4 regions of the Dactylosporangium sp. NPDC000521 genome follow, and region 1 is predicted to be linked to each of the others. Evidence: riboswitches for the same ligand, from Rfam matches in the RefSeq annotation. Region 1 holds a riboswitch; each other region holds the start of a gene.
The links. Region 1 has a riboswitch for cyclic di-AMP ahead of ACFY3L_RS35585 (hypothetical protein). Riboswitches for the same ligand answer to the same signal wherever they lie in the genome.
Positions count from the first base shown of each region.

Region 2: another riboswitch for cyclic di-AMP. It lies ahead of ACFY3L_RS05190 (NlpC/P60 family protein); the one in region 1 lies ahead of ACFY3L_RS35585 (hypothetical protein).
Region 3: another riboswitch for cyclic di-AMP. It lies ahead of ACFY3L_RS32345 (NlpC/P60 family protein); the one in region 1 lies ahead of ACFY3L_RS35585 (hypothetical protein).
Region 4: another riboswitch for cyclic di-AMP. It lies ahead of ACFY3L_RS06865 (NlpC/P60 family protein); the one in region 1 lies ahead of ACFY3L_RS35585 (hypothetical protein).

Region 1 covers NZ_JBIAYW010000013.1:74,496-82,774, reverse strand. The annotation lists gene ACFY3L_RS35605 (response regulator) at 1-256, shown strand, start outside; gene ACFY3L_RS35600 (sensor histidine kinase) at 253-1,395, shown strand; gene ACFY3L_RS35595 (hypothetical protein) at 1,329-2,015, opposite strand; gene ACFY3L_RS35590 (diguanylate cyclase domain-containing protein) at 2,237-3,751, shown strand; cyclic di-AMP (ydaO/yuaA leader) riboswitch at 3,797-3,939, shown strand; gene ACFY3L_RS35585 (hypothetical protein) at 4,071-4,826, shown strand; gene ACFY3L_RS35580 (polyprenyl synthetase family protein) at 4,983-6,188, opposite strand; gene ACFY3L_RS35575 (vancomycin high temperature exclusion protein) at 6,342-7,328, opposite strand; gene dnaG (DNA primase) at 7,450-8,279, shown strand, end outside.
Region 2 covers NZ_JBIAYW010000001.1:1,082,307-1,090,585, forward strand. The annotation lists gene ACFY3L_RS05165 (response regulator) at 1-593, opposite strand, end outside; gene lepB (signal peptidase I) at 696-1,244, shown strand; gene ACFY3L_RS05175 (hypothetical protein) at 1,366-1,569, shown strand; gene ACFY3L_RS05180 (DEAD/DEAH box helicase) at 1,577-3,733, opposite strand; gene ACFY3L_RS05185 (serine/threonine protein phosphatase) at 3,803-4,795, opposite strand; cyclic di-AMP (ydaO/yuaA leader) riboswitch at 5,069-5,248, shown strand; gene ACFY3L_RS05190 (NlpC/P60 family protein) at 5,256-6,245, shown strand; gene ACFY3L_RS05195 (VOC family protein) at 6,269-6,673, shown strand; gene ACFY3L_RS05200 (ADP-ribosylglycohydrolase family protein) at 6,785-7,666, shown strand; gene ACFY3L_RS05205 (hypothetical protein) at 7,695-8,240, shown strand; gene ACFY3L_RS05210 (dienelactone hydrolase family protein) at 8,235-8,279, opposite strand, start outside.
Region 3 covers NZ_JBIAYW010000010.1:461,727-465,367, forward strand. The annotation lists gene ACFY3L_RS32340 (LamG-like jellyroll fold domain-containing protein) at 38-850, shown strand; cyclic di-AMP (ydaO/yuaA leader) riboswitch at 947-1,079, shown strand; gene ACFY3L_RS32345 (NlpC/P60 family protein) at 1,088-2,059, shown strand; gene dcd (dCTP deaminase) at 2,085-2,663, opposite strand; gene ACFY3L_RS32355 (MarR family winged helix-turn-helix transcriptional regulator) at 2,673-3,146, opposite strand; gene ACFY3L_RS32360 (pyridoxamine 5'-phosphate oxidase) at 3,195-3,641, shown strand, end outside.
Region 4 covers NZ_JBIAYW010000002.1:233,662-241,940, forward strand. The annotation lists gene ACFY3L_RS06855 (RNA polymerase sigma factor RpoD/SigA) at 1-612, shown strand, start outside; gene ACFY3L_RS06860 (methyltransferase domain-containing protein) at 1,087-1,833, opposite strand; gene ACFY3L_RS06865 (NlpC/P60 family protein) at 1,897-2,865, opposite strand; cyclic di-AMP (ydaO/yuaA leader) riboswitch at 2,892-3,037, opposite strand; gene ACFY3L_RS06870 (ABC transporter ATP-binding protein) at 3,329-4,102, shown strand; gene ACFY3L_RS06875 (ABC transporter ATP-binding protein) at 4,120-4,884, shown strand; gene ACFY3L_RS06880 (AMP-dependent synthetase/ligase) at 4,881-6,704, shown strand; gene ACFY3L_RS06885 (branched-chain amino acid ABC transporter permease) at 6,701-7,588, shown strand; gene ACFY3L_RS06890 (branched-chain amino acid ABC transporter permease) at 7,585-8,279, shown strand, end outside.

The sequences.
Region 1 (8,279 bases):
GGTGATCGCGTCGTTCGCCGCCCGCCCCGAGCCCGTCGCGCCGCCCGCGCTGGACACGCTGACCGGGCGGGAGCGGGAGGTCCTCGAGCAGCTCGTCCGCGGGCTGTCCAACGCCGAGATCGGTGCGCGGCTGCTGATGGGGGAGGCGACGGTCCGCACCCACGTCGGCCGGATCTTCACCAAGCTCGGGCTGCGCGACCGGGTCCAGGCCGTGGTGTACGGCTATGAGGCGGGCCTCGTCCGGCCGGGCGGATGACCGCCGTTCCCCGGCCGTCGCGGCCGGCCTGGCTCGACGTCGTGCTGGCGCTCGCGGTCGCCGGGGCCGGTGTCGTCGAGGCGTACGGGCGGGCCGGCGCCGGTCCGGGACAGGTGCACCGGCCCGGGCTCGTCGCCGCCGGGGCGGTGCTCGCCGGCGTGATCCTGCTGCCGCGCCGCCGGTTCCCGGTCGCGGCCCTCGCCGCGCTGACGGCGCTGTCGGCCCTGTTCCGGTTCGCGGTGCTGGACGACGACTACCCGCTCACCGCCTGGCAGTTCTACTCCAACCTCATCCTCGTGCACACCGTCGGCAGCGCGGCGTCAGGGCGGCGGGCCCGGGCCGCCGGCGCCGCCACCGTCCTCGCCGCCTACGCCCTGCTGCAGACGCTGCCGGGGCAGGACGTCGCGGAGGGGCTGATCAGTGCGATCTTCATGGGCGTCGCGTACGGCAGCGGCGTCCTGCTGCGGCGCCAGACGGACCGGACGATCCGGATGGCTGAGCGGGCCGCGGTCGCCGCCGCGCAGGAGCGCACCCGCATCGCGCGGGAGCTGCACGACGTCATCTCGCACCACGTCAGCCTGATGACGCTGCAGGCCGGCGGGGTGCGGATGCTGCTGGCCGGCGACCCCGCCCGCGAACGGGAACGCGACCTGCTGCACAGCGTCGAGCGGGCCGGCCGCGAGACGGTCGAGGAGCTGCGGATGCTGCTCGGCGTCCTGCGTGACGGGCGGGCGCCGGTCGGCCTCGACCAGCTCGACCGGCTCGCCGTGCCGTTGCGCGCCGCCGGCCTCGACGTCAGGATCGGCACGACCGGCACGCCGTGCCCGGTGCCGCCGGCGCTCGGGCTGGCCGCGTACCGCGTGGTCCAGGAGGCGCTGACCAACACGCTCAAGCACGCCCGGGCCGCGACGGTGGAGGTGACGATCGGCTTCCCGCCGCCCGCGCTGACCGTCGAGGTCAGCGACGACGGGTCGGCCACGGTCGCCGGCACGGGGCACGGGCTCGCCGGGATGCGGGAGCGGGCCGCCCTGCACGGCGGCACCCTCCACGCTGGACCCCGGCCCGGCGGCGGCTACACCGTCGCGGCCACGTTCCCGCTCGGCGGCGCCGCGGCGGTCCCGCCCGCCACCGGCTCCTGAGCCCACTCGGCGTCGGTCATCCGCAGCATCCGCACGCCGATCACGCCCGCGCCCGCGATGTAGAGCAGGCTGCCGGCGATCATGCCGATCGGGTAGATGGGGCCGGTCAGCATCCCGGCCACCATCGCCGGCGGTGCCCACCAGGGGACGCGCCGGTCGTACGCGAGCGCCAACCCCAGCAGGAGCACCCCGAGCAGCCCGAGGAAGCCCGGCACCTGGAACCCCCACTGTGCCCCGCCGGCGGCGAAGGCGGCGTCGGCGAGGCGGTCGCCGGCCGCGGTGCCGAGGTCCGCCTCGAGCCGGGCGTAGAAGAAGTCGCCGAGCATCAGCGCGGAGAAGTTGACGACGCCCAGCAGCGCGACGAGCCCGGCGATGTGCCCGAAGAGCACGGCGCGCCGGCGGACCAGGTGGATCATGCCGATGATGCCGGGCACGAGCAGGACCCAGCTCCAGTGCAGCAGCGCGGCGCTCACCGAGACCTGGCCGGGGTGGCGGCCGTACGCGCCGTCGGCGGCGTCGCCGGCGCGTAGCGCGGGGTCGGTGAGCAGGCCCGCCACGTACACCAGCGGGGCGGCGACCAGGCAGCCCCCGGCGAGGAGACGGCGGAGTTTGTGCGGCATAGCGACCTTTCAGACGGTTTTGTGTGACTCGACGGGATGTCGAGCCGGAACCGTAAGCCGGCCGTCGCCGCGCCGTCGTCAGCCGCGGCGCTGACGCGGGTCCGCGCGGCGGCGGACGGCGTCCGCAATTGCTTAGGATCGGAGGCGGTGCGTCGATGTGAGGGATGCAGGGTCGGCCGGATCGGGGTAGGCGAGCCGTGGATCGAGATCGGGACATGGCGATGGCCGCCATCCGTTCGGTCTACCGGATCACTGGGCGCATCAACACCGGCAGCACCGTCGTCGAGACGCTGAACCGGATCGCCGACGCCGTCGTCGAGAGCGTCGGGTTCGGCGCCGCCGTGGTCAACTACCTGCATCCGGAGGGTGTGTACGAGGCGGTCGCCATCGCCGGGTCCGAGGAGGCGCGGGCGGAGCTGCTCGGCGTCCGGTACCCCGCGGCGGAGTTCGACGCGCACCTGGCCGCCGCCGACGAGTGGGGGCAGCTGCGCTTCCGGCCGCACGAGCGGCACAACGACGGCATCCAGTCCTGGATCCCGGCCGCGCCCGACGGCACGGACGACATCCCGGAGGAGGAGCGCTGGCACCCCCTCGACGCCTTGTTCGCGCCGCTGCACGCCCCCGACGGCTCGCTCGTCGGCGTGCTCAGCGTCGACCTGCCCGCCGACGGCAGGCGGCCCGGCGCGTTCCAGCGCGAGCTGCTCGAGATGCTCGCCGCGCAGGCCGGCATCGCGATCAACAACGCCAACCTGGTCGAGGCGCTGCGCCGGGAGCGGCAGCACCTGGAGGCGAGCGAGGCCGCGTTCCGGCTCGCGTTCAACGGCGCCGGCACCGGCATGTGCATGATCGGCCTGGAGGGTGCCGACATGACCCGGCTCGTGCGGGTCAACCCCGCGCTGTGCGAGCTGCTCGGGCGGGATGAGGACGTGCTCGTCTCGATGCGCTTCGGCGACTTCATCCACCCCGACGACTTCGAGCGCAGCAGGGAGGTGTTCGCCGGCGGCGCCGGCACGATCCGCGACTACGAGGTGCGCTGCGTCCGCGGCGACGGCGAGACGATCTGGATCTCCGCGACGATGTCGGTGGTCGCCGGGTCGCCCGCGTTCGCGATCACGCAGGTGCAGGACATCACCAGCCGCAAGGCCACCGAGGCCGACCTGGTCCGCAGGGCCTTACGCGACCCGCTGACCGGCCTGGCGAACCGCGAGGCCGTCGCCGAACCCCTCGCGGCCGCGATCCGGCGGGCCCGCGCCGAGCACGTGATCAGCGCGCTGCTCTTCTGCGACCTCGACGACTTCAAAATCGTCAATGACACCCTGGGTCACGAGGCCGGCGACGCGGTCCTCGTCGCCGTCGCGCGGCGCCTCCAGTCGCTGGTGCGGCCCACCGACACCGTCGCGCGCCTCGGCGGCGACGAGTTCGTCGTCCTCATGGGCAACGTCGCCGTCGGTGACCTCGGCGCGCTGGTCGACCGCCTCGAACGCGCCGTCTGCGCACCCGTCACGCACCAGGGGCACATCATGCGGGTCAGGGTCAGCGTCGGTGTTGCCGTGATCGATGACACGGTCGAGGACGCGGGCGCCGCGCTGCGGGCCGCCGACCGCGCGATGTACCTGGTCAAGGGCGGTCGTCACGCCGGCGAGGTGACCAGAAGGGTGACAGCGTTCGGTGATCGTTCGGGTGCGCCGGGTGGTATGCCGTTGCTGCGGTTGGCCCGGCCCGAGACGGCCCAGTAGGGTCGTTGAGTCCGCTCCGGTCGACCTGCACCGATCGGTGCTGCCGGGCGGGCGCCGTCGAGTCGCGATCTTCGCGAGCCGGGGACCCATGCGCGTCCTCTGGGGTGTATCCGCGGCCTGGCCGCGGTAGGGCGAAACTTCCCGCCCGAACCCGTCAGCTAACCCGGTAGGCGGCACCGGAAGGAGTCTGCGCCGATGCCGGCCGCCCACGCGCCCTCGTAGCACCTCACCACTGGTTCCCCCCTTCCAGCACGCCGTCCCCGGGCGACGTGCCGATTCCGCATGCCATTTTCTGCCTGCCACGAAGGACATATCAGTAGTGAAGCCCGTATTGAAGGCGTTGCCACGCCAGTTCCACCCGCGACATCGCCGGCTGCCCGTGCTGGGCGCCAAGGCCGGCACCGTCTCGGTCGCCGTCCTGTCCGCCACGCTGCTGGGCACCCTGCCGGCGGACTCGCCGGCGTCGATGTTCACCGGCCCCGCGTACGCCGAGTCCGGCACCGTCGCGGCCGCCTGGACCTGGCCGTCACCGTCGTCCTTGTCCGCTTCCGGACCGTCGTCCGCGCCCTCCGCCGATGCGCGGGCGGAGCCCCTGGCCGTCGCGGTGCCGGCCGCGCCCGTTCCACCGGCGCAGCCCGCCGTCAAGCCCGTCGCCGGCCTCGACCAGCGGCAGATGGACAACGCCGCGATCATCGTCAAGCAGGGCAGGGCGCAGGGCATGCCTGACCGGGCCCTGGTCGTGGCGCTCGCGACCGCGATGCAGGAGAGCGACCTGTACAACATCGCCAGCTCCGCCGTGCCGGCGTCCCTGCGGCTGCCGCACGAGGGCACCTCGACCGACCACGACTCGGTCGGGCTCTTCCAGCAGCGGGCCAGCCAGGGCTGGGGCACCGTCGCAGAGCTGATGAACCCCGCCCACTCCGCGATGCTCTTCTACAACGCGCTCAACCGCGTCGAGGGCTGGCAGCGGATGAGCGTCACCGCCGCCGCGCAGGCGGTGCAGCGGTCGGCCTTCCCCGGCGCGTACCAGAAGCACGCCGGCCGCGCGGAGCAGGTCGTCGCCGCCCTCACCTGACGCGCATCGCACCCGCCTGGCCGGCGTTTCCCTCGCGGGAGTGCCGGTCAGGCCGGTGTGTCGGGTCGCCCAGCGGGCGCGCTCCTGTTGGGGGAGTGCTGGTTAGGCTGGGTGTCGGGTCGCCCAGCGGGTGCGCTCCTGTTGGGGGAGTGCTGGTTAGGCTGGGTGTCGGGTCGCCCAGCGGGCCAGCCCGACGAGCTCGGCGACCGCGGCCGGCTCGGGGATCGCCAGGTCGAGGGCGACCAGCGCCTGCGCGAGGAGGTCGTCGGCCTGCTGGGCGCACCAGGAGCGGGCGCCGGAGCGTTCGATGACCTTCGCGGCACGCTCCAGGTCGGCGTCGCTGAGGCTGCCCTCGCGGTGCAGCAGCCCGGTCAGCTCGTCGGCGCCCGCGGCGAGAGCGGCGGCGACCGGCAGCGAGCGCCGGCGGCCGCGCAGGTCGGCGAACGCCGGGCGGCCCGTCACGGCCGGGTCACCCCAGATGCCCTGCAGGTCCTCGGCGAACCGGACGGCCAGCCCGAGCCGCACCCCGAACAGCCGCAGCTGCTCCACCTGCGCCGGGTCGCCGCCGCCGGCGAGGGCGCCGAGGGCGCACGCGCAGCCGAAGAGGGCGCCGCTGCGCTGCTCGACCGCGGTGATGCACTCGCGGAGCAGGTCGTTGCCGGAGCGGTGCCCGGGGAGGGCGGCGTCCAGGGCCGTGCCGAGGTCGGTGTGCTGGCCGTGCAGCAGCTGCTGGACGGTGTCGCCGAGGACGCGGACGCCGGCCCGGTCGACGGAGGCCGCCCCGGACTGCCGCCGCGCGTCGGCGCGCGGGTCGGGGGTGCCATGCTGGTCGGTGAACCTGTCCCGGGTCGCCCGGTCCTGCCGCGCCGGCTCCCCGGACGGCGCGGTCGGCGCGGTCGGCGCGGTCCCGGGCGTGGCGCGGCTGGCCTGGCGCAGCGGGCGCGGCACCCGCCTGGTCGGGTCGCCGGTCGCCGCCACGTCGAACGCGAGCGCCAGCATCGCCTGCCCGCCCAGCGTCGCCGGGTGCGGCCCCACCACGCTCCAGGCGGTCGGCCGGTGCCGGCGGGTCAGGTCGCCGTCGAACAGGTCCCGCTGCAGTCCCGACCAGTGGTGCACCAGCTCCACCGCGACCGCGCCCGCCACCGCGTCGTGCGGATCACCGCCGACGGCGCCGGCGCAGACGAGTGTCAGTGCGGCTCGTGTACGAGCGGCGGGCGGACCCTCGTCGAGCCCTCCCAGCTGCAGCTCGGCCACCTCGCGCGACGGCTCCGGCAGGCGGCCGACGGCGGTGCGCAGCGGCGGCTCCACCAGCAGCTCCGCCCATGCGAGGACGTCGTCGACGGTGCGCAGTACGGTGACCATCAGCCGGAAACCCCCGGACGCGGGACCATCACCGGTAACGCACCACCCATCGGCCAGTCATGGACAAGCGCCGATCTGATGTCGGCGCCGTGGACTGGTCAAGTATGCCGCCGGTGCCCGCCGGACACGCCCAAAACCACGATGGTGGGCGGGTCAGCGCATCGCCTGCCGCAGGGACGGATCCGGTGGCGACACGACGGCCGCCTGCCGGTGCCGGAGTGCCTCCCAGGCGGCCTTCGGCCCGGCCGCGACGTCCCTGACCGTGTTGTACCAGATCGTCACCCGCTGGCATCCCTCGCAGAGGGCGGGCACCCCGTACGCGTCGACGCCCAGCCGCCGGCACAGCGCCACCGCACGGTGCAGGTGCAGCTCCTGGCTGACGAGCAGGGCCTTCGTCACGCCGTACACGTCGTGGGCGCGGCGGCACGTGTCATAGGTGTCGAGCCCGTGCGGGTCGACGACCATCCTGGCCGGATCGACGCCCTTGCCCGCCAGGTAGTCGCGCATGACCCGGACCTCGTCACCGGAGCCACCCTGCGCGTCACCGGAGATGAGCAGCGCCTTCACCTTGCCGGACGTGAGCAGCTGCGCGGCGACGTCGAGCCGCCCCTTGAGGAACGGCATCGGCTCCTGCCCGCCCGGCGCGACCTGGGCCCCGAACACGATCGCGACGCCCGCGTCCGGGGCCGTCGCGGCGGGGCCGATGAGGCCGAGGGAGGCCGCTCGTACCCACACGGTCGGCGCCAGCACGAGGGCGGCCGCGACCGTGCCGGTGAGCACGACCCTGAGCAGGATCCGGCGGCGCCGCTCCAGACGGGTCTCGCGGCCGGCGGGGAGCCGCTGCCTGTCGCGCGCCGCCCACCTGGCCCGCTCGACCTCGAACAGGAACCACGGCGGCACCGTGCCGTGCGTGCGCAGCGTCTCGCGCTCGTCGTCACCGAGGTAGCCGGTGACGTGGTCGACGGCGAGCGAGTACGCCGCCATCCGCGCCGCCCCTCGCCCCTGGGACCGCAGCACCGCCCACGCGCCCAGCGTGGCGATCGTCAGCAGCCAGCCCAGCGGCCCCGGCCGGCGACTGCGCTGCCGCAACCGGTCCTGTACGGCCAGCCAGGCGACCCGCTCGTCCCGCAGTTTCGGCATGGCGGCAGCATCGCACGGTGGTGCGCGCCAGTGGTGCCCGTGTGGTGTTGCTTCTGTGAAGTCGTAAATTGTCGTAGGCGCGGGGCAGGATGTAAGCCTCGGGTTGGGGAGGTGGCGTCGGGTGGCCGGCAAGATCAAGGACGAGGACATCGCCTTGGTACGGGAGCGCACCGCGATCGCGGATGTGATCTCCGAGCATGTGACGCTGAAGTCGGCCGGGGGCGGCAACCTGAAGGGGCTCTGCCCGTTCCACGACGAGAAGACCGCCTCGTTCAACGTCTCGCCCGCGCGCAACGTGTATTTCTGCCACGGCTGCGGCAACGGTGGCGACGCCATCAAGTTCCTGATGGAGCACGACCATCTGACGTTCGTCGAGTCCGTCGAGCGCCTCGCCGCCCGCGCCGGCCTGCAGCTGCAGTACGTGGAGGCGGGCAGCGCGCCGGTCCGCCAGACGGGGCAGAAGCAGCGGCTCATCGCCGCGCACGCCGAGGCGGCCCGCTTCTATGCCGAGCAGCTCGGCTCGCCCGGCGCCCGGCTGGCCCGCGAGTTCCTCGCGCAGCGCGGCTTCGGCCGTGAGGAGGCGGAGCGCTATGGCTGCGGCTTCGCCCCCGAGGGCTGGGATCCGCTGAGCAAGCACCTGCGGCTGAAGGGCTTCTCCGCACAGGAGCTCATCACCGCAGGGCTGTCGAAGGAGGCCCGCTCGGGCAGCCTCATCGACCGGTTCCGCCGCCGCCTGCTGTGGCCGATCAAGGACATCTCCGGCGACGTGATCGGCTTCGGCGCGCGGAAGCTGTTCGACGACGACGACGGCCCGAAGTACCTGAACACGCCCGAGACCCCGCTCTACAAGAAGTCCCACGTCCTGTACGGGGTGGACCAGGCCAAGCGCGAGATCGCCAAGCAGAGCAAGGTGGTCATCGTCGAGGGCTACACCGACGTGATGGCCTGCCA
Region 2 (8,279 bases), on a different contig from region 1:
TTGGCCAGCACCACCCGGCCGTCGTGGCCACAGCCGACCACGGCCGCGTCGAGGCTGTCGAGCAGGGCCTGCAGCACCTGATGCTCCTGGTGCAGCCGCTGGTGGGCGAAGACCTCCGCCTCGGCCCGGGCGTTGCTGGTGCGCACCTGCTCGGCCAGTTGCGCGAACCGCAGCCCGTCGGGCCGGGACTCCACATAGGCGGTGACGTCGTCGACGCGGTGCACGATCCAGCGCAGCTGGCCGTCCTCGTCGCAGACGGGCTCGTTGACCGGCGCCCAGAACCGCCTGTCGAAGCCACCGCCGACGCGCGGGATGTCGTATTGATGGATCGCCATCACATCGGTCGTGTGCTCCCGCAGCACGCGCCGCAGCGAGGCGTCGAGCGCCGCGATCCCGGACGACTCCGGGTCGTCGGGGTTGACGGGGAACGCCTCGAACACGCCCCGCCCGATCAGGCCGTCCCGGGTGCACATGGTGGCGGCCAGGTACGCGTCGCTGGCCTCGACGATCGTCAGGTGCGGGTCCAGCACCAGCAGCGCCGCGGGCGCATGCCGGAACAGCAACCGGTAGCCGACCGTCGCAGTCGTCTCCACCCGCATCGCCCCCGTCACGCTCCGTATCCGGACATGCTACGCTTTTCGCCCACCCAGGGTGCGGAGACGCCGCGCGGCGCGGCCCGTGGGACGATCGGCGCCGTGGCCTTCACGCACCCGCCGCGGGCCGGCCTCACGGCCACCGCGAGCGTCCCGCTGCCGCGGATCCTGCTCTGTGCGGCGCTGCTGCTGAGCGGCTGCACCGCCGCGGACGAGCGCGCCGAGTACACCATGAACACCGACGCCATGCAGCCGAAGCTCAGCGCGGGCCAGTCGTTCAAGGCAAGGCGCGTGCGCCCGGGCTCGTACCAGCCGCACGCCGGCGATGTCGTCGTCTTCACCCCGCCCCCGTCGTGGGACCGGCGCGGCGTGTCGGTGGCTCGGGTCGTGGCGGTCGGCGAGGCCGAGATCGCCTGCTGCGACGACCAGGGACGGGTGACGGTCGACGGGATCACCCTCGACGAGCCGTACCTCGGCGAGAACTCCAGCATCGACAATCCGCCGGACGACCGGTGCGTGTCGCGGCGGTTCGGGCCCATGCCCGTCGGGACCGGCCAGGTGTTCCTGATGGGCGACAGCCGCGGCATCTCGATGGACTCGCGCTGTCTCGGCACGGTGCACAGCGACCGGATCGTCGCGGTGGCCGAGTAGGCCCCGCCCGACGGCATCTGCGATCATCGCTGGATGCGCCGCCCCCACACACACTGACCTCATCCGAGCGGCAGGTCCGGGCAGGTTTCTCGCCGGCGACCCGGTCGACCTCGCAGCGGCGGTGGCGTCGGTACGAGCGGCAGCGCTCGCCGACCTGTTGAGCCGGCCGGTGGACCGTGCGGCGCACGCGGCGGCACTTCCCCGGCTGCTCGGCGACGACAGCCCGCTGGCGGCGCAGGCGCGCGACCGCCTCGCGCAGGTCGCACGGCACAACGCCACGCTGTCGCACCGCATCAAGCGGCGGCTCCGCAGCCTGGCCGAGTGACCGGACGTCATCGGTTGACGAGGGCGCCGGCGAGGCGTTGCTGCTCCTCGGCGACGATCATCCGGGCGAGCTGGACCTCGGAGATGTCCACGGCGCCGGGAGAGGCCTGCGCGATGGTGCTGTGCCGCACGTACGCGTCGAAGAGCTGGGCCTTCGAGCCGAGGATCTCGATCATCCGCTCGTCGACGGAGTCCGCGATGAGCAGGCGGTGGACCTGAACGGTGCGGACCTGGCCCATGCGGTGGGCGCGGGCGATCGCCTGGGCCTCGATCGAGGGCTTCACCTGCGGCTCGCACAGGATGACGACGGAGGCGGCCTGGATGTTCACGCCGACGCCGGCCGCCTCGATCTGGCAGACCAGCACGGCGGGCTTGCGGGAGGCGGTGAAGTCGTCCACGATGCGCTGCCGGTCGGCCACCGGCGTCGACCCCGTGATCGGCCCGCGGGCGTCGGCGCCGAGCGCCGCATGGACGACGGCCAGGACATCACGGAAGTAGGAGAAGACCACCACGTGGCGCTTGGCCGCGAGGGCCTCCTGGGTGAGCTCCAGCAGGCGGGTCAGCTTCGCCGAGTCGCGCGGCCGCTGGACCGCGAACGCCGCCCGGCGCATCGCCATGAAGTTGCCCTCCTGGACCGCGGCGCGGTAGGCGGCGGCGTCCTCGGCGCCGAACTCCTCCCACTCGTCGACCTGCACGAGCTCCGGCAGCTCGGTGAGCACGTCGGGCTGGTTGCGCCGCAGGTACACCGGGGCCGCCGCCCGGCGGAACGCCTCGACGCTGATCGCCGCGTGCTCCGGCCCCATGTCCGCGGCGATCTCCGGCCGCAGGTGCTCGATCAGCGCACGGAACTCGTCGATGCGGTTCTCCATGGGGGTACCGGTGAGGAACAGCACCCGGTCGGACTCCGCCGCGACCCGGTTCACCGCCTGCGAGCGCTTCGCGTCGGGGTTCTTCACGTAGTGCGCCTCGTCGACGACCAGCAGCGCCGGGCGGGGCGGCGGCAGCGGGACCGCGCCCAGCGACCCGAACGTGACGACCCCGACGCCGCCCTGGGCCCGCCACCGGGCCGCCGCCCGCGCCCGTCCGTTGCCGTGCAGCGTGACGACGGGGACGGTCGAGTGGCGGGCGATCTCGCGGGACCAGTTGATCAGTACACTCGCCGGGCAGACGACCAGGAAGTGGGTCGCGCCCCGGGCGGCCAGGTGCGCCATCGCGGCGATCGCCTGCACCGTCTTGCCCAGCCCCATCTCGTCGCCGAGCACGACCCGCCGCTGCACCAGCGCGAACCGCGCGCCGAACGACTGGTAGCCGCGCAACCGCAGGCCGTCGCTCAGCCGCGACGTGTCCAGCTGCTGGGCGCCGACGCGTTCGACGATGTCGGCGGGCAGGAACCCTTCGCTGGCCGCGACGTCGCCGCCGAGCCCGACGACCTGGCTGAGCAGGCCGTAGTAGTCGGCTGAGTGCCGCTCGAAGTCCCGCCACACCCACCGGTCGCCGGGCGTGCGGACCTTGCGCAGCCCCCGGGCGGCCTCCGGCAGGCCGGCGCGCTCGGCTTCCTGCAGCGTCGCCTGTACCGCCAGCGCCGCCTCGGCCGCCGCGGCCCTGTTCGCGGCCCGCATGAACATCCTGCGCCACGCGCCTGCCGCGGCCGGGCCGGCCATCGGCCGCTGCGCGTCAAGCTCTTCCTTGCACCGCTGCGCGTCGGCCTCCCGCGCACCGGCCGCCTGCGACACCTCCCGCCACTGCGCGAGGGCCCGCACCAGCCGCGTCATGTCCGCGTTCTTCGGGTCGAACTCGATCCTGAACTGCAGCGAGTCCCGCGCGGCCCGCTTGAGCTGCTCGGCGGCGTGCATGGTCTTGCGCGCCGTCTCCGCCCCGATCCCCGGCACCTTCGTGAGCCGATCGGGCCCGGCCTTCAGCACGTCCGCCACCGAACAGATCCCGTGCGCCGGCAGCTCGTCCAGCCGCGCCCGGCCGTCCACAGTGTCCTTCACCGTCTCGATCGACATCGTGCCGATCGCGGCCCACACCTGCGGCTCCCGCGCCACCTCGTACGCCGCGACGACCTCGTCCCGCGCCGCCGCCACGGTCCCGGCGATCGTCCCGGCGTCGCCGTGCACCTCGTCGGCCCGCGCCAGCAGGGCACGCGCCTCCCGCGGCCTCATGCTCGCAGCGCCGGCATACATGCTCTTGAAGGTACCGATACAGCGGCGGTGCCGCTCGGCGCGGGCCGGTCACTCGGGGAACGGCGGGGTGCGGCTCACGCCGTACACCTTCCAGAAGAAGTCGTTCATGGCCGCCGCGACCGGAGCGTGCCGGGTGACGATCTCCGCGAACGGTGCGGGAAGCCCGTCGGGTGCCGCTCCCGCCGCGCAGCGACGCAGGTAGGCGTGGCGCTCGGTGGTCCCGGTGATCCCGGCGACGTTGGCGACGATCCAGTTGAGCAGCTCCCGCACGGCATATCTCGCGTCGTGGTCGCGGTGCCGCTCGAGGAACGCCCGCTCCTGCGCGGAGAGCTCGAACCGGGGCGACGTGGCCAGCCCGAGGTCCGTCAGGTAGAGCGTGTCGCCGTCGGTCAGGATGTTGCCGAAGTGCGCGTCGAAGTGCAGCAGCCCGTTGGCATTCATGAAGGCGACGTCGGCGGTCAGGCGGTGCTCAACCGTGCCGACGGCGTCCGGATGCTCGCGCAGCCACGCGTCCAGGCGCTGCGGGACGTACTCGAGGAACAGCACCACGCTCGCCGACGCCGCCGCAAGGGCCTCGAGGCGCCGCCGCACCGCCGCCGATCCGTCCCAGTACGCGACGGCCCGGTCGATGTCCTCGTGCTCCTCGGCGGGCGGCGGCGCGCCCGGCAGCACGCGCCAGTGGTACAGCAGCGGAAACGCCTCGGTCCTACCGGCCAGCACCCAGCTCGTCGTCATGGTGTTCGCCGCGAGCTCCCGCCACGCGCCGAAGCCCCCGCCACCGTGCGCGACGACGCTGTAGTGGCAGGACGTCGGGAGCTCGAACAGATTCGCCGTCGAGCGCACGTGCCGCGGAAGGCGCTCCAGGTCGGTCAGCGCGAGCCGCTTCACGAAGACCGGCGTGCCGGCGACGCCCAGCAGGGCCGAGGCGCCGCCGACACCGACGCCGAGCGCCTGGGCGTTGTCGACGAGCCGGGCCAGCCTGGCGTCGCTGAGCAGGGCCAACTCCGTGGAGACGGCGCAGTGTCTGCTCAGCCGGGACATGGCGGGAGCCTAGTCCTCACTCCGATCCCGCCGGTGGCACCGGCGCCGCCGCCATCGGGCTCCCGCGGGTGTCCCTCATCCCGGCCGCCCTCGCCCTGCTGGCCGTCGCCGGCCTGGCCGTCATGGCCCGCTCCGTCGATCGCCTCCGGTAGAGCGCTCGGCAGGTCTGTCTTGTGTCTTCGTTAAGTGTGGCTTAGATCGAGAGCTGACAGTGCCGCGCCGCGTTACGTTTGGCCCGGCCTGCCGGACGTCGCCCGCCCCGCCGGGGTGGCCGGGCAGCCACCGCCGAGTTGTCGGTCGCGCGTGTTCGATGCGGGCGGCCGGTGAGCCGGGGAACCAACCGGGGCCTCCCCATGGGGTGAATCCGCGCCCGCCACACCGGGGCGCGGTAGGGCGCGCCTTCTTCTCGCCCGAATCCGTCAGCTAACCCGGTAGGCGGTCACCGAAGAAGGACTGTGCCGTGTTCAACGGACGCACGACGCTCCGCGCCTCGGTCGTCGCACTGGCAGTGGCGGCGATGATCGCCCCGGCCTGCGCCGCGCAGGCGGACCCGACGCCGCAGGAGCTGCAGGCTCAGATCGACAAGGGCAACCAGGAGGTCGAGCACGTCGTCGAGCTGTACAACAAGGTCAACGGCGACCTGGAAGCCACCCAGGCGGCGATCACGAAGCTGCGGGCCGACATGGCGCCGCTGCAGGACACCCTGACGGCGGCGCAGGACAATGCCGCCGCGCTCGCGGTCAACGCGTACAAGTCCGGGGGCAACCTCGGCACCTTGTCGCTGATGCTGGGCGCGACATCGACCGACACGCTCAGTGCCCGCGTCGGCACGCTCCAGCAGATCTCGCACAGCCAGCAGCGGGACCTGGCGGCGTACGCGGCGGCGAAGGGCGCGTTCGACACCGAGCAGCGGCGCCTCGACGAGACCCTTGCCGCGCAGAGCCAGCAGAAGACCGAGTTGGAGACCCGGCGCAAGAAGATCGAGGGCGACATCGCCCGCCTCGACGCGCTGCAGGCCAAGGCCGAGGCGGCCGCCGCGGCGGCGAAGGTCAAGACCACCACCCCACCGCCGGCGACGAACCCGGCCAAGCCGCCGGCCGTGTCCGGCAACGCGGGCAAGGCGGTCAACTACGCCTGGGCGCAGCTCGGCAAGAAGTACGTGTGGGGCGCGGCCGGCCCGAACACGTTCGACTGCTCGGGGCTGACCATGATGGCGTGGAAGGCGGCCGGCGTGACACTGCCGCACAACGCCGCGCAGCAGTGGTCGAAGGTCCGCCACATCTCCCGGAGCCAGCTCGCCCCCGGCGACCTGGTGTTCTACAACGGCCTCGGGCACGTGGGCATCTACATCGGCAACAACCAGATCATCCACGCCCCGAACAGCCGCACGGTCGTCAAGGTCGCTCCCGTCGACATCGACACGCTGTACGGCTACGGCAGAGTCGCGTAACCACGGACGGTAGTCTGCCGGGCATGCGCACGTTGCATCTCGGGCTGCGGGTCACGGATCTGGAGCGCTCGCTCGCGTTCTACACCGCGGTCGGCTATTCCAAGGTCGGCCACGTCCCGGAGACCGGGTTCGGCAGCCTGACGATGCTGCGGCTGCCCGGTGACCCGTTCGTCAGCCTCGAGCTGGTGCACGACCCCGCCCGGCCGGTCGTCGACACCGGCGCCGTCAACCACCTCGTCGTCCAGGTCGACGACCTCAGCACCACGGTCGCCGACCTGGCCGGCAGGGGCCTCACGGCCGAGCCGCCGACCGACCACGGCGAGGGCATGGCCACGTCCTGGCTCACCGACCCCGACGGGTACCGCATCGAGCTCGTACAGTGGCCGCCGGGCCATCCGGAGGGCATGACCGAAGCCGACTTCGCCTGACCGCCGGCCATTCGTGCGGCCGGCCGCACGAAGCGGTGGGCGCACGAAGCGGTGGGGGCGGTGCGCGGAAACGGTTCGACAGGTGCGGTGACCGGCTGCCACGATCGGACGGTGATCACCGACGTCGACGCCGCGACCCGTTCGTTGCACGGGACGGCGTTGGGCGACGCGTTCGGCGAGACCTGGTTCTTCCGGCCCGCCGACCGGATGCAGTGGCAGATCGAGGAGCGGCTGGTGCCGAAGGGGCCGTGGCCGTGGACCGACGACACCGCGATGGCCGTCTCGCTGTACGGGACGCTCCGCGACCACGGCCAGGTGGTGCAGGACGACCTGACCCGCCGGTTCGCCGATGCGTACGCCGCCGACCCGTACCGCAACTACGGCCCGTCCATGCACGGCGTGCTGCAGGCCGTCGGCGACGGTGCGGCCTGGCGGTCGGTGACGGCCGCGCAGTTCGGCGGTCAGGGCTCGTGGGGCAACGGCGCCGCGATGCGCGTCGCCCCGCTGGGCGCCTGGTTCGCCGACGACCTCGACCTGGTCGTCGAGCAGGCGGCGCTGTCCGCGGCGGTCACCCATGCGCACCCCGAAGCGACCGCCGGTGCCGTCGCTGTCGCCGTCGCGGCCGCGCTGGCGGTCCGGCGGGTGCCGGCCGAGGAGCTGCTGCCGCAGGTGGCCGCGCGCACACCCGACGGCGAGGTCGCCGCCCGGCTCCGCCTGCTCTGCCGCCGACCGTTCGACCGGGAGCCGCGGTGGATCGCCGGTGAGGTCGGCTGCGGAACGCTGATCTCCGCCCCGGACACCGTGCCCTACGCGATCTGGTGCGCCGCCCGGCACCTGGACGACCTCGCCGAGGCGCTATGGGCGACCGTCAGCGCCGGCGGCGACATGGACACCACCTGCGCCATCGCCGGTGGCATCGTCGCCGCCCGCACCGGCCTGGACGGGGTGCCCGCGACATGGACCGACGCTTGCGAGCCGCTCCCAACCTGGTAGCGGCCGAGACACGACCGAGGAGTTGACCGTGACCAGCACACCCGACCAGCTGTCGGTACAGCAGCGGCAAGACCTCATCGACGACTTCGTCGCCACCGTGTTCGACGGCGTGACCGACCCCGACGGCGCCATCGTGGCCGGCTGGATGCGGGAGCTGCCCACCGGCCTCGCGGACGACCCGACCGGCGCGCGGGCCGCCGCGTGGCTGGAGCTCGCCGAGCTCGTCGCCGACACCGCGTTCCGGCGCAAGCTGCGCACCATGGTGCTGAGCGACCCGCGGCTGGAGTTCGGGATGAACATCCGCCCGCTCGTCCTCGCCCACGCCGGCGACGCCGTCGAGCGCGGTGTCGCCGCCGGCTCGCCCGAGGCGCGCGCGATCGTGCGCCGGATCGTCCCAGCCGACCTGCCCGCCGAGGAGACGGCCGCGTTCGTCCGATGGCTGGAGCTGGTCGCCGACGCCCGAGTCGAGCGCTACTGGCAGCTGCTCGCCACCCTGAACGGCACCGAGGCGGGGCCGCCGGCCGTGCCGGCGTTCACCTGGCTGCTCGCCGCGCTGCGGGCCGTCAGCTCATGAAACAGGCGCCAACAGGTCGAGCGTCCGGCGGATGAGCAG
Region 3 (3,641 bases), on a different contig from region 1:
GGAATTCACCTTCCGGATTTCGGCATAATGTCCGGTTATGCGTACGTGGCTCCTCCTCCTGGCTGCGCTCGTGCCTGTCGCCGGCTGCGCTTCCCCCTCGCGGCAACCTGAAGAATCCGTGGCTTCGGCTCGGCCCTCACCCCGCCACGCCACGGTTTCCGGTGCCCCTTCCTCCCCGGCCGCGCCCTCGTTCGTCGCCGCCGCACCCTCGGCCGACGTCCTCCGGTACACCTTCGACAGCGGGATCACGGGGCCGGTGCTGGACAGCGCGGGCCGGCTCCCGCTGCGGATCCGCAGGGCCGGCGGCCAGCTGTCGGCCGTGCCGCACGCCGGCGGACTCGCGGTGCGATTTCCCCAGCCGTGTGAGCACTACGGTGCGGAGAGTTGCGCACGCGCCATCTTGCAGAGCGGCCCCGCGGAATTCCTCAATCCGGGCCGGGAGGAGTTCTCGTATGGTGCGAGTGTGCTCCTCGCGCCCAATGAGACTTCTAAAGGCGCCAATGTTCTGCAAAAAGGGTTCTCGGTCGGTGACAGTCAGTTCAAGTTGCAGGTGGACGGTGCGGAAGGGCGCCCCAGTTGTGTGATTGTCGGCGTGGGCGAACCTACCATTTACGTAGCCCTCGCATCGCTGAGCGTGGCTGACGGCCGGTGGCACCGGATCGAGTGCGCACGCAGTGACGCCCTGCTCACGGTGGCCGTGGACGGCAAGACCAGGGGCCGGTCGGCCATTCCTCCGTCACTGTCCATCGTGAACACGGATCCGCTCTGTATTGGCGGTAAGGGAACCAGTGCGAACAACGACCAGTTCGCCGGTGCAATTGATGACGTGTTCATCACTCGGGCGCCCTGACTTTTCGGTTAATTCGGACACTGGCTTGCCCCTCTGGGTCACTCGCCATACCGTAAATTCCGGCCGGATGGATGTCCGCACCCACCACGGGTGCGCCAGACGGCACCGCCGAGTCGATTTTTGAACCGGGGACCCACTGCGTCATCGGGGTGAATCCGCGATCTGCGGTAGGACGACCTTCCCGTCCGAACCCGTCAGCTAACCCGGTAGGCGGCTGGAAGAAGGAGTAACCCCTCGATGCGGCCCAACCGTCTGGTTCGGCTCCTCGTTGCCACGCTCGGCGGTCTCTCACTCGCCGTCGGGATCACCGGCCTCGCTCACGCGGACCCGACGCCCGCCGAGCTCGAAGCGCAGATCGACAAGAAGTGGAATGAAGTCGAGCCCATCATCGAGCAGCACAACCAGCTCAAGGGCGAGCTGAAGGCCAACCTGACGAAGCAGGCGCAGCTGAAGAGCCAGATCGACCCGCTACAGGCGCAGGTCGACGCCGCGCTGCTGCGGGTGAGTGCGTTCTCGGTCATGCAGTACAAGACCGGGCGGATCTCCAGCTTCAACGCGCTGATGACGACCGGCTCGCCCGACACGTTCGCCCAGCAGCTCGTCATGCTGAACATGCTGGCCAAGGACGAGGCCGAGGGCATCAAGGACGTTCTGGACAGCAAAAAGGTCCTCGACGACCAGAAGAAGCCGCTCGATGACCTGATCGCCAAGCAGAAGGCCGCCGAGGCGGAGATGGCGACGAAAGAGACCACGATCAACGCCGAGATCAAGACGCTCAACGACATGCGCACCAAGGCGTATGGCTCCAGCGGCGCGACCGGCGAGCTGCGCCCCGTCGCCTGCCCCGTTGAGTACTCCGGCGGCGACGCCGCGAAGGCCGCGCAGGTCGCCTGCCAGCAGATCGGCAAGAAGTACGTGTGGGCGGCCGAGGGCCCCAACACCTTCGACTGCTCAGGCCTCACGCTCTACGCCTGGAAGCAGGCCGGCCACACGCTGCGGCACTACACCAAGTGGCAGTACTCGGACACCAAGCGCGTCACCCGCGCCGACCTGAAGGCCGGCGACCTGGTCTTCTTCTACAGCGACATGCACCACATGGGGATGTACGTCGGCGGCGGCTGGATGGTCCACGCCCCGACCACCGGCGACGTGGTCCGCATGAAGAAGATCGACACGGCACCGATCTCCGGGTACGGCAGAGTGGCTTAGAGCTTCGGGACCTGGCCGCCGGCCCTTACGTCGTCGGCCAGGTCCGCCAGTTCTGGTGGGAGCGGCTCGCCGTCGGGCCGCGCTGGCCCTGATACCGGGAGCCGTACACCGCGGACCCGTAGGGATGCTCCGACGGCGAGGACAGCCGGAAGATGCACAGCTGCCCGATCTTCATCCCCGGCCAGAGCATGATCGGCAGATTGGCCACGTTGGACAGCTCGAGCGTCACGTGCCCGGAGAACCCCGGGTCGATGAACCCCGCGGTCGAGTGCGTCAGCAGCCCGAGCCGCCCCAGGCTCGACTTGCCCTCCAGCCGGCCCGCGAGCTGATCGCCGAGGCTGATCACCTCCAGCGTCGAGGCGAGCACGAACTCCCCGGGGTGCAGCACGAACGGCTGCCCGTCGTCGACCTCCACCATCGCGGTGAGATCGTCCTGCTGGATCGCCGGGTCGATGTGGGTGTACAGGTGATTGTTGAACACCCTGAACCACCGGTCGAGCCGCACGTCGATACTCGACGGCTGGACCAGGTCCTTGTCGAACGGCTCGAGCCGCAACTGGCCGTCGGCGAGCTCTTTGGTCAGGTCACGGTCGGAGAGCAGCACGTCCTGACCCTATGTGGTTTCGTCTGCGGCGCTCGAGGTGGCCCCTCGTACGGCCTCGATGACCCTCTTCGTGACTTCCAGGTCCTGCTCGTCGAACTCCGCGAGCGCCTCCCGGATGTGCCGCCCCAGCGGCGCGAAGAACGCCTGGGCCAAGGCCTTCGCCGGTGGCTGCATCACGAGGTGTACGCGACGCCGGTCCTCCGTGTCGTGCCGCCGCTCGATGTGCCCGGCTTTCGCCAACCGGTCCAGCAGCGCGGTCGTGGCCGCCGGGCTCAGCCGCAGCGTCCTGGCCAGCTCCCCGGGCGTCAGCGGCTGTTGCTGCTCCGCCGCCCGCCAGATGTACGCCACGGCGTTCATGTCCGTGCGGTGCAGCCCGTGCTGCCGGGTGAACACCTCCAGGAACCGATCGGCCTCGAGGTTGAAGCTTCTCAGCAGGTCGATCAGCTCGCCGCTCGCGTCACCCACCGGGTCATTGTCCTTCATTCGTGGAATCACACACTTTTCGTACACGTGTACGAGTAAATTGAGGGCATGGCGACGTGGGCAGAATTCTCCACGGCCGAGCCCCTGCTGGCGACGGCCATCCGCACTCTGATCTGCCAGTACGGCCCCGGCATGGGCTACCTGGCCACCATCCGCCCCGACGGAGGCCCCCGCGTCCACCCCGTGATGCCCGTCATCACCGACGAAGGCCTCTACTGCTTCATCCTCCCCTCCCCGAAGCGCCACGACCTCGACCGCGACGGCCGCTACGCGCTGCACAGCTTCCCCGCCGAGGACACCTCCGACGAGGCGTACCTCTCCGGCCGCGCCGCGCCCGTCATGGATCCCCTGGTCGTGGCCTCCCTGGCCCTCCAGATGCGAGCCGCGCAACGCGTGGACTGGAAGCTCTACGCCCTCACCATCGAGGTAGCGATGATCGTCCAGCGCGACTCCCCCCTCACCTCCACCAAGACCCTCTGGCGCGACCGCTTACCC
Region 4 (8,279 bases), on a different contig from region 1:
GGCAACACCGGCCTGGTCCGCGCCGTGGAGAAGTTCGACTACGTGCGCGGCTACAAGTTCTCGACATATGCGACATGGTGGATCCGCCAGGCGATCAGCCGGGCGATCGCGCAGCAGGAGCGCACGGTCCGGCTGCCCGTCCACCTCGTCGAAGACGTCAACCGGATGCGCAACGTCGCGCGTCAGCTGACCCGTGAGCTCGGCAACGACCCCGAGCCCGAGCAGCTCGCCACCGCCCTCGGCGTCCCCGTCGAGCGCGTCCACGAGCTGAAGCGCTGGTCCCAGGACACCGTCTCGCTCGACACGCCGGTCGGCGACGACGGCGACACCAGCCTCGGCGACCTGGTCTCCGACTCCGACGCGCCGTCGCCGGAGGACGTGGTCCTCGCCGCCCTGGAGCGGCAGCGCATCGAGGGTCTGCTCAATCACCTCGACGACCGGTCCGCGGGCATCATGCGCGCCCGCTACGGTCTGGAGGACGGCCGCGAGCACTCGTTGACCGAGGTCGCGAGCCGGTTCTCCCTCTCCCGTGAGCGCATCCGCCAGCTGGAGATCCAGGCCCTCGGCCGGCTCCGCGAGCTGGCCCGTGCCGAAGGCCTCCAGGCCGCCTAGCCCACAGACGACCCGCAGCCCCTGACCGTCCCGGTCGGGGGCTGCTTCCGCATGTTGGGACGCTTAGGTATCGTTTAGGTCACCGATCATCGATCTGTGCCCACGTCCCGTAGCGGTGCCGGCCCGTCCGCGCCACCCGGCGCGGACGCCACGGGACCGGCCGCCGATGCCCCGCCCCGTGACGCAGCGTCAACAGCGGCGGTGTCCGGTTGGCGGGGCGCTGTCAGGAATCGCCTCTTGGGTCCGTTCGATGGTGTGTCGTCCGGTCGACCGCCGGCGGCGCGTCCAGGCCGGTCCGGGCCGCGTCGCAGCCCGGGTGGCGCGGCTGGTCGGCGGGCCTCCCGGCTGATCGCGGCCTCGAGATCGGCTCGGCGGCCCCACGGCCGGTTGTCAGGGCGCCGGGGTCGGCTCGGCGCGGCGGTCGGTGGGCGGGCGTCAGGGCCGCCTCGGCGGCTCCACGGCCGATGGGCGAGGTCAGGGGCGCCGGGCCACCACGAAGAGGCGCGGGAAGGGCAGGATCGTGCCGAACGGTTCGCGGGGGTAGCGCTCGCGCAGCGCGGCGGCCACCCTCGCCCGGAAGTCGTCCAGCTCCGCGCCGGACAGCGCGTCGAAGTAGGGCCGCAGGCCGGTCCCGCTGAACCACTCCAGCACCGGGTCCTCGCCGGGCAGGACGTGGAAGTACGTCGTCTCCCACGCGTCCACGACCAGGCCGAGCCCGGCGAGGGTCCGCACGTACCAGGCAGGCTCCTGCACCGGCGTCGCACCGCGCGGCCCCAGGACGGTCGGGTCCAGGATGTCCGCGTCGAGGATCGGCCCGCCCGTCGGGACCTGGAACGCGAGCGTGCCACCGTCGTCGAGCGCCGCCGCGAGCACCGGCATCAGTGCGGCGTGGTCGTCGACCCACTGCAGGGAGGCGTTGGCCACGATGACGTCCACGGAGCCGCGCTGCGGCCGCCACCCGGCGATGTCGCCGAGCTGGAACGACAGTTGCGACGTGCCGAGCGACGCTGCCTTGGCCAGCATCTCGGGGGAGGAGTCGATGCCGAGCACCGCCGCGTCCGGGAACCGTGTCGCCAGGGTCGCGGTCAGCGTGCCGGGCCCGCACCCGAGGTCCACGACCGCGACCGGCGCGGTGGTCTGGATGCGCGCCACCAGCTCGTGGAAGGGCCGCGCCCGCTCCTCGGCGAAGCGGCTGTACTGCTCAGGATCCCAAGAGGCCATGCCCCAATCCTGCCGGGCATGGCCTCTCGCTGAAGTACTGAAGTGCTGGCGCCGAAGCGCGGGCTACCTGACCCGGCCGAAGCCCCGCAGGTTGCTGCGGTTGGTCGAGGAGACCTGCACCGTCTTGCCGGTCGTCGGCGCATGGATCATCTGACCGTTGCCGATGTAGAGCCCGACGTGCGTGATGTTGCTGGTGGAGGTGCCGAAGAAGACCAGGTCACCCGCGGCGGCGTCGGCCTGCGAGACCCGGGCGGTCCCCCTGTACTGGTCCTGGGCGACCCGGGGGATGGTCTTACCCGCGGCCTTCCACGAGGCCAGCGTGAGGCCTGAGCAGTCGTAGCTGCCCGGGCCGGCGGCGCCCCACTTGTAGGGCTTGCCGATCTGGTTCCACGCGAAGGTGACCGCCTGGCCCGCGACGCCTGACACCGCGGGCGGCGGGCCGGCCGGCTTGGTGACCGCGTTGGTCTTGGTGCTGCCGGCCGCGGCGGCCCTGCGCTTGAGATCCTCGAGCTTCTTGACGTCGCCCTCGATCTTCTTCTTCTTCGTCTCGAGCTCGGCCTTCTTCGCGTTCTCCGCGGCGAGCGTCTCGTCGATCTTCTTCTGCTCGTCGGCGAGCTTCGTCTGGGCCTCTTTGTAGGCCCCGATCTCCGCCTGCCGGTGCTTGTTCATCTGCTGCAGGGTGGAGAGCTGGTCGATCAGCGTGTCGGAGGACTGCGAGTTGAGAATCACCGACAGGCTGCCGAAGTTGCCGGAGGTCTTGAACGCGGCGACCGCCAGCACGTCGACGTTCGCGGTGGCCGTGGCCGCGCTGTCGGCGAGCGGCTGGAGCCGCTTCTGCAGGTCCGCGTTGGCGGCCTGCGCGATGGCGAGATCCTCGTTGACCTTGTTGTAGGCCTCGACCGTCGCCTCGAACTCGTCGCCCACCTTGTCGAGCTGGGCTTCGATCTCGGCGAGGGTCGGATCTGCCTTGGCGACACTCGCGGGCGCCACGATCGCCAGCGACACCACGCCGATGACGAGTGTGCGCAGCAAGGACCGTCCTGGGGACAAGGGATGACCCTTCTTCACCGACCGCCTACCGGGTTAGCTGACGGGTTCGGGCGGGAAGAGTGCGCCCTACCGCGCTGTGCGGATTCACCCCGAAGGACTCTGGGTCCCCGGCTCGACAGCGCCAGAGCGGCGCTCGATTCGGCGGCGCTTGCCCGGCGCCGCCCGGGGTGGGCGACGGACTGCCGTGCAGGCCAGGACATAACTTAACGTGATCACCGGCGAAGCGAAACCCGCGAGCGTTGTTGAACATTGATTACCCCAAAAGTCCGAATCACGGCGGGTTGTCGCTCCACATCGGACAGTGATGCACCACAGAAGATGGTGTTGACGGACACACAATTGGGGCTTGATTCTGCTCTCAGACCCGGTTAAATACACGTAACTTTATTCACCGTCGATGCACATAGTTCGCCCACTCCGAACACCCCCGGAGGAGCGTCACCGGATGTTGCGTGTCCAGAACCTCGAGGTCGTCTACGACGACGTGATGCTGGTCTTGCGAGGCGTCAGCCTGCAGATCCCACCAGGACGCATCGTCGCGCTGCTCGGCGCGAACGGTGCGGGCAAGACCACGCTGCTGCGGGCCCTGTCGGGCCTGCTCGGCGTCCACGACGGCGCCATCACCAAGGGCTCCGTCACGCTCGACGAGAAGCCCATCCACCGGCTCAAACCCGCCGCCGTGGTCCGCCACGGCGTCTCGCAGGTGATGGAGGGGCGCAGGACCTTCGCCGAACTGACCGTCGAGGAGAACCTGCGACTCGGCGCCCACACCCGCCCGAAGGGCCGGGCTGAGGCGATGGACCGCATGTACACCCTGTTCCCGGTCCTCGCGCAGCGCCGCGGCAGCATCGCCGGCTACCTCTCCGGCGGCGAGCAGCAGATGCTGGCGATGGGGCGGGCGCTCATGTCGGACCCGGCGTACCTGCTGCTCGACGAGCCCAGCCTCGGACTCGCGCCGCGAATGGTCGAGCAGGTCCGCGACCTGATCGTGCAGATCAACCAGGCCGGCACCGGCGTGCTGCTGGTCGAGCAGAACGCGACCATGGCGCTGTCCATCGCCGAGCACGGATACGTGCTGGAGACGGGCAAGGTCGTGCTCGACAAGCCCGCCGCCGAACTGCTCGCCGACGACGACATCCGCGAGTTCTACCTGGGACGGGCCGAGCGGTCCTTCCGCGACGTGAAGCACTACAAGCGTCGCAAGCGCTGGCTGTCATAGAAAAATCAGGAGTAGCCGTGCTGCGTTTCGAAGACGTCCGGCTCAGCTTCGCCGGCGTCAAAGCCATCGACGGGGTCTCGTTCACCGTCGCGAAGGACGAGCTCTTCGCCGTCATCGGGCCCAACGGGGCCGGAAAGACGTCGATCTTCAATGTGATTTCCGGGGTGTACCGGCCGCAGAAGGGCAAGGTGTCCCTCGACGGCACCGACCTCACCGGACTGCGCCCGGACAAGGTCGCCAAGCTGGGCGTGGCGCGCACCTTCCAGAACGTCGAGCTGTTCCAGCACCTGACCGTGCTGGAGAACCTCATGCTCGGCCGGCACCACCACATCCGCTACGGCACGCTCGCCGCCATCGCGTGGCTCGGCCGGGCCCGGCGCGAGGAGATCGCCAACCGGGCCGTTGTCGAGGACATCGTCGACTTCCTCGAACTGGCGCAGTGGCGCCGGCTGCCGGTGGGGCTGCTGCCGTACGGCGTGCAGAAGCGCGTCGAGCTCGGCCGGGCCCTCGCGATGGAGCCGAAGCTGCTGCTGCTGGACGAGCCGGTCGCCGGGATGAACCTGGAGGAGACCGAGGACATGGCCCGCTTCATCCTCGACGTCCGCGAGGAGCTCGGCATCCCGATGATCCTCGTCGAGCACGACATGGGGCTCGTCATGGACCTCGCCGACCGGGTGATGGTCGTCGACTTCGGCGTGCCGGTGGCAACCGGGACCCCGGCCGAGGTGCAGACCAACCCCGACGTCCTGCGTGCCTACCTGGGGGAGGTGGAGCGAGCATGACGATCGCGGAACTGGTCAAGCGGCACGCGGAGCGCACGCCCGACGCCGTCGCGATGCGGGAGAAGCACCGCGGCATCTGGCGCGAGATCACCTGGCGTGACTACTGGAAGACCGCGGAGACCGTCGCCCGGGCGCTCAGGTCGCTCGGCGTCCAGCCCGGCGACCGGGTCGCGATCCAGTCGGAGAACCGCTCCGAGTGGCTCTTCGTCGACGTGGCGACCGTCGCGGTACGGGCGGCGACCGTCGGGCTGTACCCGACGAACCCGCCGGACGAGGTGCGGCACATGCTCGCCGACTCCGGCGCCCGGATCCTCTTCGCCGAGGACCAGGAGCAGGTCGACAAGGCCCTCGAGGTCTTCGACGACTGCCCCGACCTCGAATGGATCGTCTACCTGGAGCCCAGGGGCATCCGCGGCCGGTACCAGCACCCGAAGCTCATCGGGTGGAGCGATCTCCTCGCGTCCCACGAGGGTTCAGAGGAGATCGAGCTGGAGTCTCAAGAACACGACGTCGCCACGCTGATCTACACGTCCGGCACGACCGGGCGGCCCAAGGGCGCGATGCTCACCGTCGCCAACGTGGACTTCGCGATCCGGGTCCTGGTCGAGGGCGGCGGGTTCACCGACCCGCCACCGGGGCCGCACGACCTGTCCCTGTCGTACCTGCCGCTGTGCCACGTCGCGGAGCGGGTCTTCACGGTCTGGTTCAACGCCGCCGCCGGCGTCACCGTCCACTTCGGCGAGTCGATCGCGACCGTGCAGGCCGACCTGCGCGAGGTGCAGCCGACGATCCTGTTCGGGGTGCCCCGCATCTGGGAGAAGATGATGGCCGGCGTCACCGTCCGGCTCGGCGGGGCGTCGCTGCTCAAGCGGGCCAACGCCCGGCTGTGGCTGCGGGTCGCGGACCGCATCGGCGCCACCCTGGAGGCCAACGGCGGGCGGCACACCGCCGGCAGCCGGCTGCGGTACGCGATCGGCTGGCTGCTGTGCTACCGGGCGCTGAAGGAGCGCATCGGCCTCCGCCGGGTCCGCTACGCCGCCAGCGGCGCCGCCCCGATCGCCCCCGACGTGCTGCGGTTCTTCATGGGCATCGGGGTGCCGATGTACGAGGTGTACGGCATGACCGAGAACACCGCGATCAGCACCGCCAACCGCCCGGGCCGGATCAGGCTCGGCACGGTCGGCGAGGCGCACCGCGGCGTCGAGATCCGCATCGCCGACGACGGAGAGATCCAGACCCGGCACCCCGGCACGTTCGCCGGCTACTTCCGCAACCAGGCGGCGACCGACGAGGCGATGACGGCGGACGGCTGGCTGCGCACCGGCGACGTCGGCGAGCTGCTCGACGGTACCCACCTGAAGATCACCGACCGGTCGAAGGACATCATCATCACGGCCGGTGGCAAGAACGTGGCGCCGAGCGAGATCGAGAACGCGCTGAAGGCGTCGCCCTTCATCAAGGAGGCCGTCGTCATCGGCGACCGGCGCGCGTTCCTGACCGCGCTCATCGGCATCGAGCTCGACACCGTGGGGGAGTGGGCGCAGCGCCGCGGCATCGCCTACACCACGTACCGCGACCTGTCCGGCAAGCCCGAGGTCGTGGCCCTGATCCAGGGCGTCGTCGACGCGGTCAACGCCGGCCACAACCCCGTCGAGCAGGTCAAGACGTTCCGGATGCTGCCCAAGGAGCTCGACCACACCGACGGTGAGCTCACCGCGACGCAGAAGGTCCGCCGCGGCGCCGTCGCCACGACGTTCTCGGCGCTCGTCGATGACATGTACGGGAGCCGGACCGGGAGCCTGAACGGGAGCGCAGTGTGAAGGACTTCCTCGAGAGCGTCCTGCGTGGCGTCGGCACGGGCAGCGTCTACGCGCTGCTCGGCCTCGGGTTCGTGATCATCTACAAGGCGACGCGGGTCATCTCCTTCGCCCAGCCCGCGTTCATGCTGGCCGGCGCGGTCCTGGTGACCTACCTCGTCGGCCCGCTCGGCTTCTTCCTCGCCCTGGCCGCGTCCGCCGTGCTCACCGGCGGCATCGCGCTCGGCGTCGAGCGGCTCGCGGTCCGCCCGATGATCGGCCGGCCGGTCTTCACCGTCGCGATCATCACGCTCGGCATCGACATCGCCGTCCGGGTCGTCGTCAACGGCGCCATCGGCCTGGACGTGCGGCAGGTCGGCGACCCGTGGGGCCTGAAGGTGTGGAAGCTGCCCGGCGGCGTCCAGGTCGAGCAGCGGCACGTCGCGATGTTCCTCACCACCGCCGTGCTCATCGCCCTGCTGTTCGTGTTCTTCCGGTACACCCGGACGGGCCTGGCGATGCGGGCCGCCTCCTACGACCAGGAGGCTGCGCTCGCCCAGGGCGTCAGCGTCGGTTCGGTGTTCGCGCTGTCGTGGGCCCTCGCCGGCGCGCTCGCCGCGGTCGCCGGCACGTTCGCGGCCGTCGGCGGCAGCGTCAGCGAGTCGCTGTGGCTGATCGCGCTGACAGCGCTGCCGGTGATCATCCTCGGCGGCCTGGACTCGCTGCCCGGCGCCGTCATCGGCGGCCTCGTCGTCGGCACCGTGCAGGAGCTCACCGCCACCTACCAGGGCTCGGTGCCCTGGCTCGGCGGCAACGTCTCGGTCGTCACGCCCTACGTGGTGATGTTCCTGGTCCTGCTCGTGCGCCCCTACGGCCTGTTCGGCACCCGGGAGGTCGAAAGGGTATGAGAAACCGTCCGCTGCTGCGCACCTCGTACAACCAGGAGCTGGCGCTGCTGGACACCACCTCGAAGAAGGTGGCGGTCGGCATCCTGCTTGCGGTCGGGGCGGCGCTGCCCTGGCTGGTCGAGGACCAGCTGCTCCAGCTGATCGGGCTCGCCTGCGTGACCGCGATCGGCGCGATCGGGCTCAACATCGTCACCGGCTACGCCGGGCAGGTGTCGCTCGGGCACGCGTTCTTCCTCGCCATCGGCGCCTACACCGCGGCCGCCATCGCCGGCGACCCGGACGCGCGGACCATCGGGTTCGGGGTCCAGGAGATCCTGGTCTGGCTGCCCGCCGCCGGTCTCGTCGCCGCGGTCGCCGGTGTACTGGTGGCGCCGCTCGCGACCCGCCTCCGCGGCCTGTACCTGGCGATCGTGACGCTCGGGCTGGTCTTCATCGGCGGCCACGTCATCAACGAGTGGTCGGAGCTGACCGGCGGGCCCGGCATCGGCCGGCAGCCCCCGGCGCCGAAGCTGCTCGGCTACGACCTGAACACGTCCGACGCGTTCCTCACGAGAGATCAGAAGCTGTACCTGCTGATGCTCGTGCTGCTCGTCCTCGCGGCTCTCGCGGCGCGCAACCTGGCGCGCTCGCGGGTGGGCCGGGCGTTCACGGCCATCCGGGACCGCGACATCGCGGCCGGCGTGATGGGCGT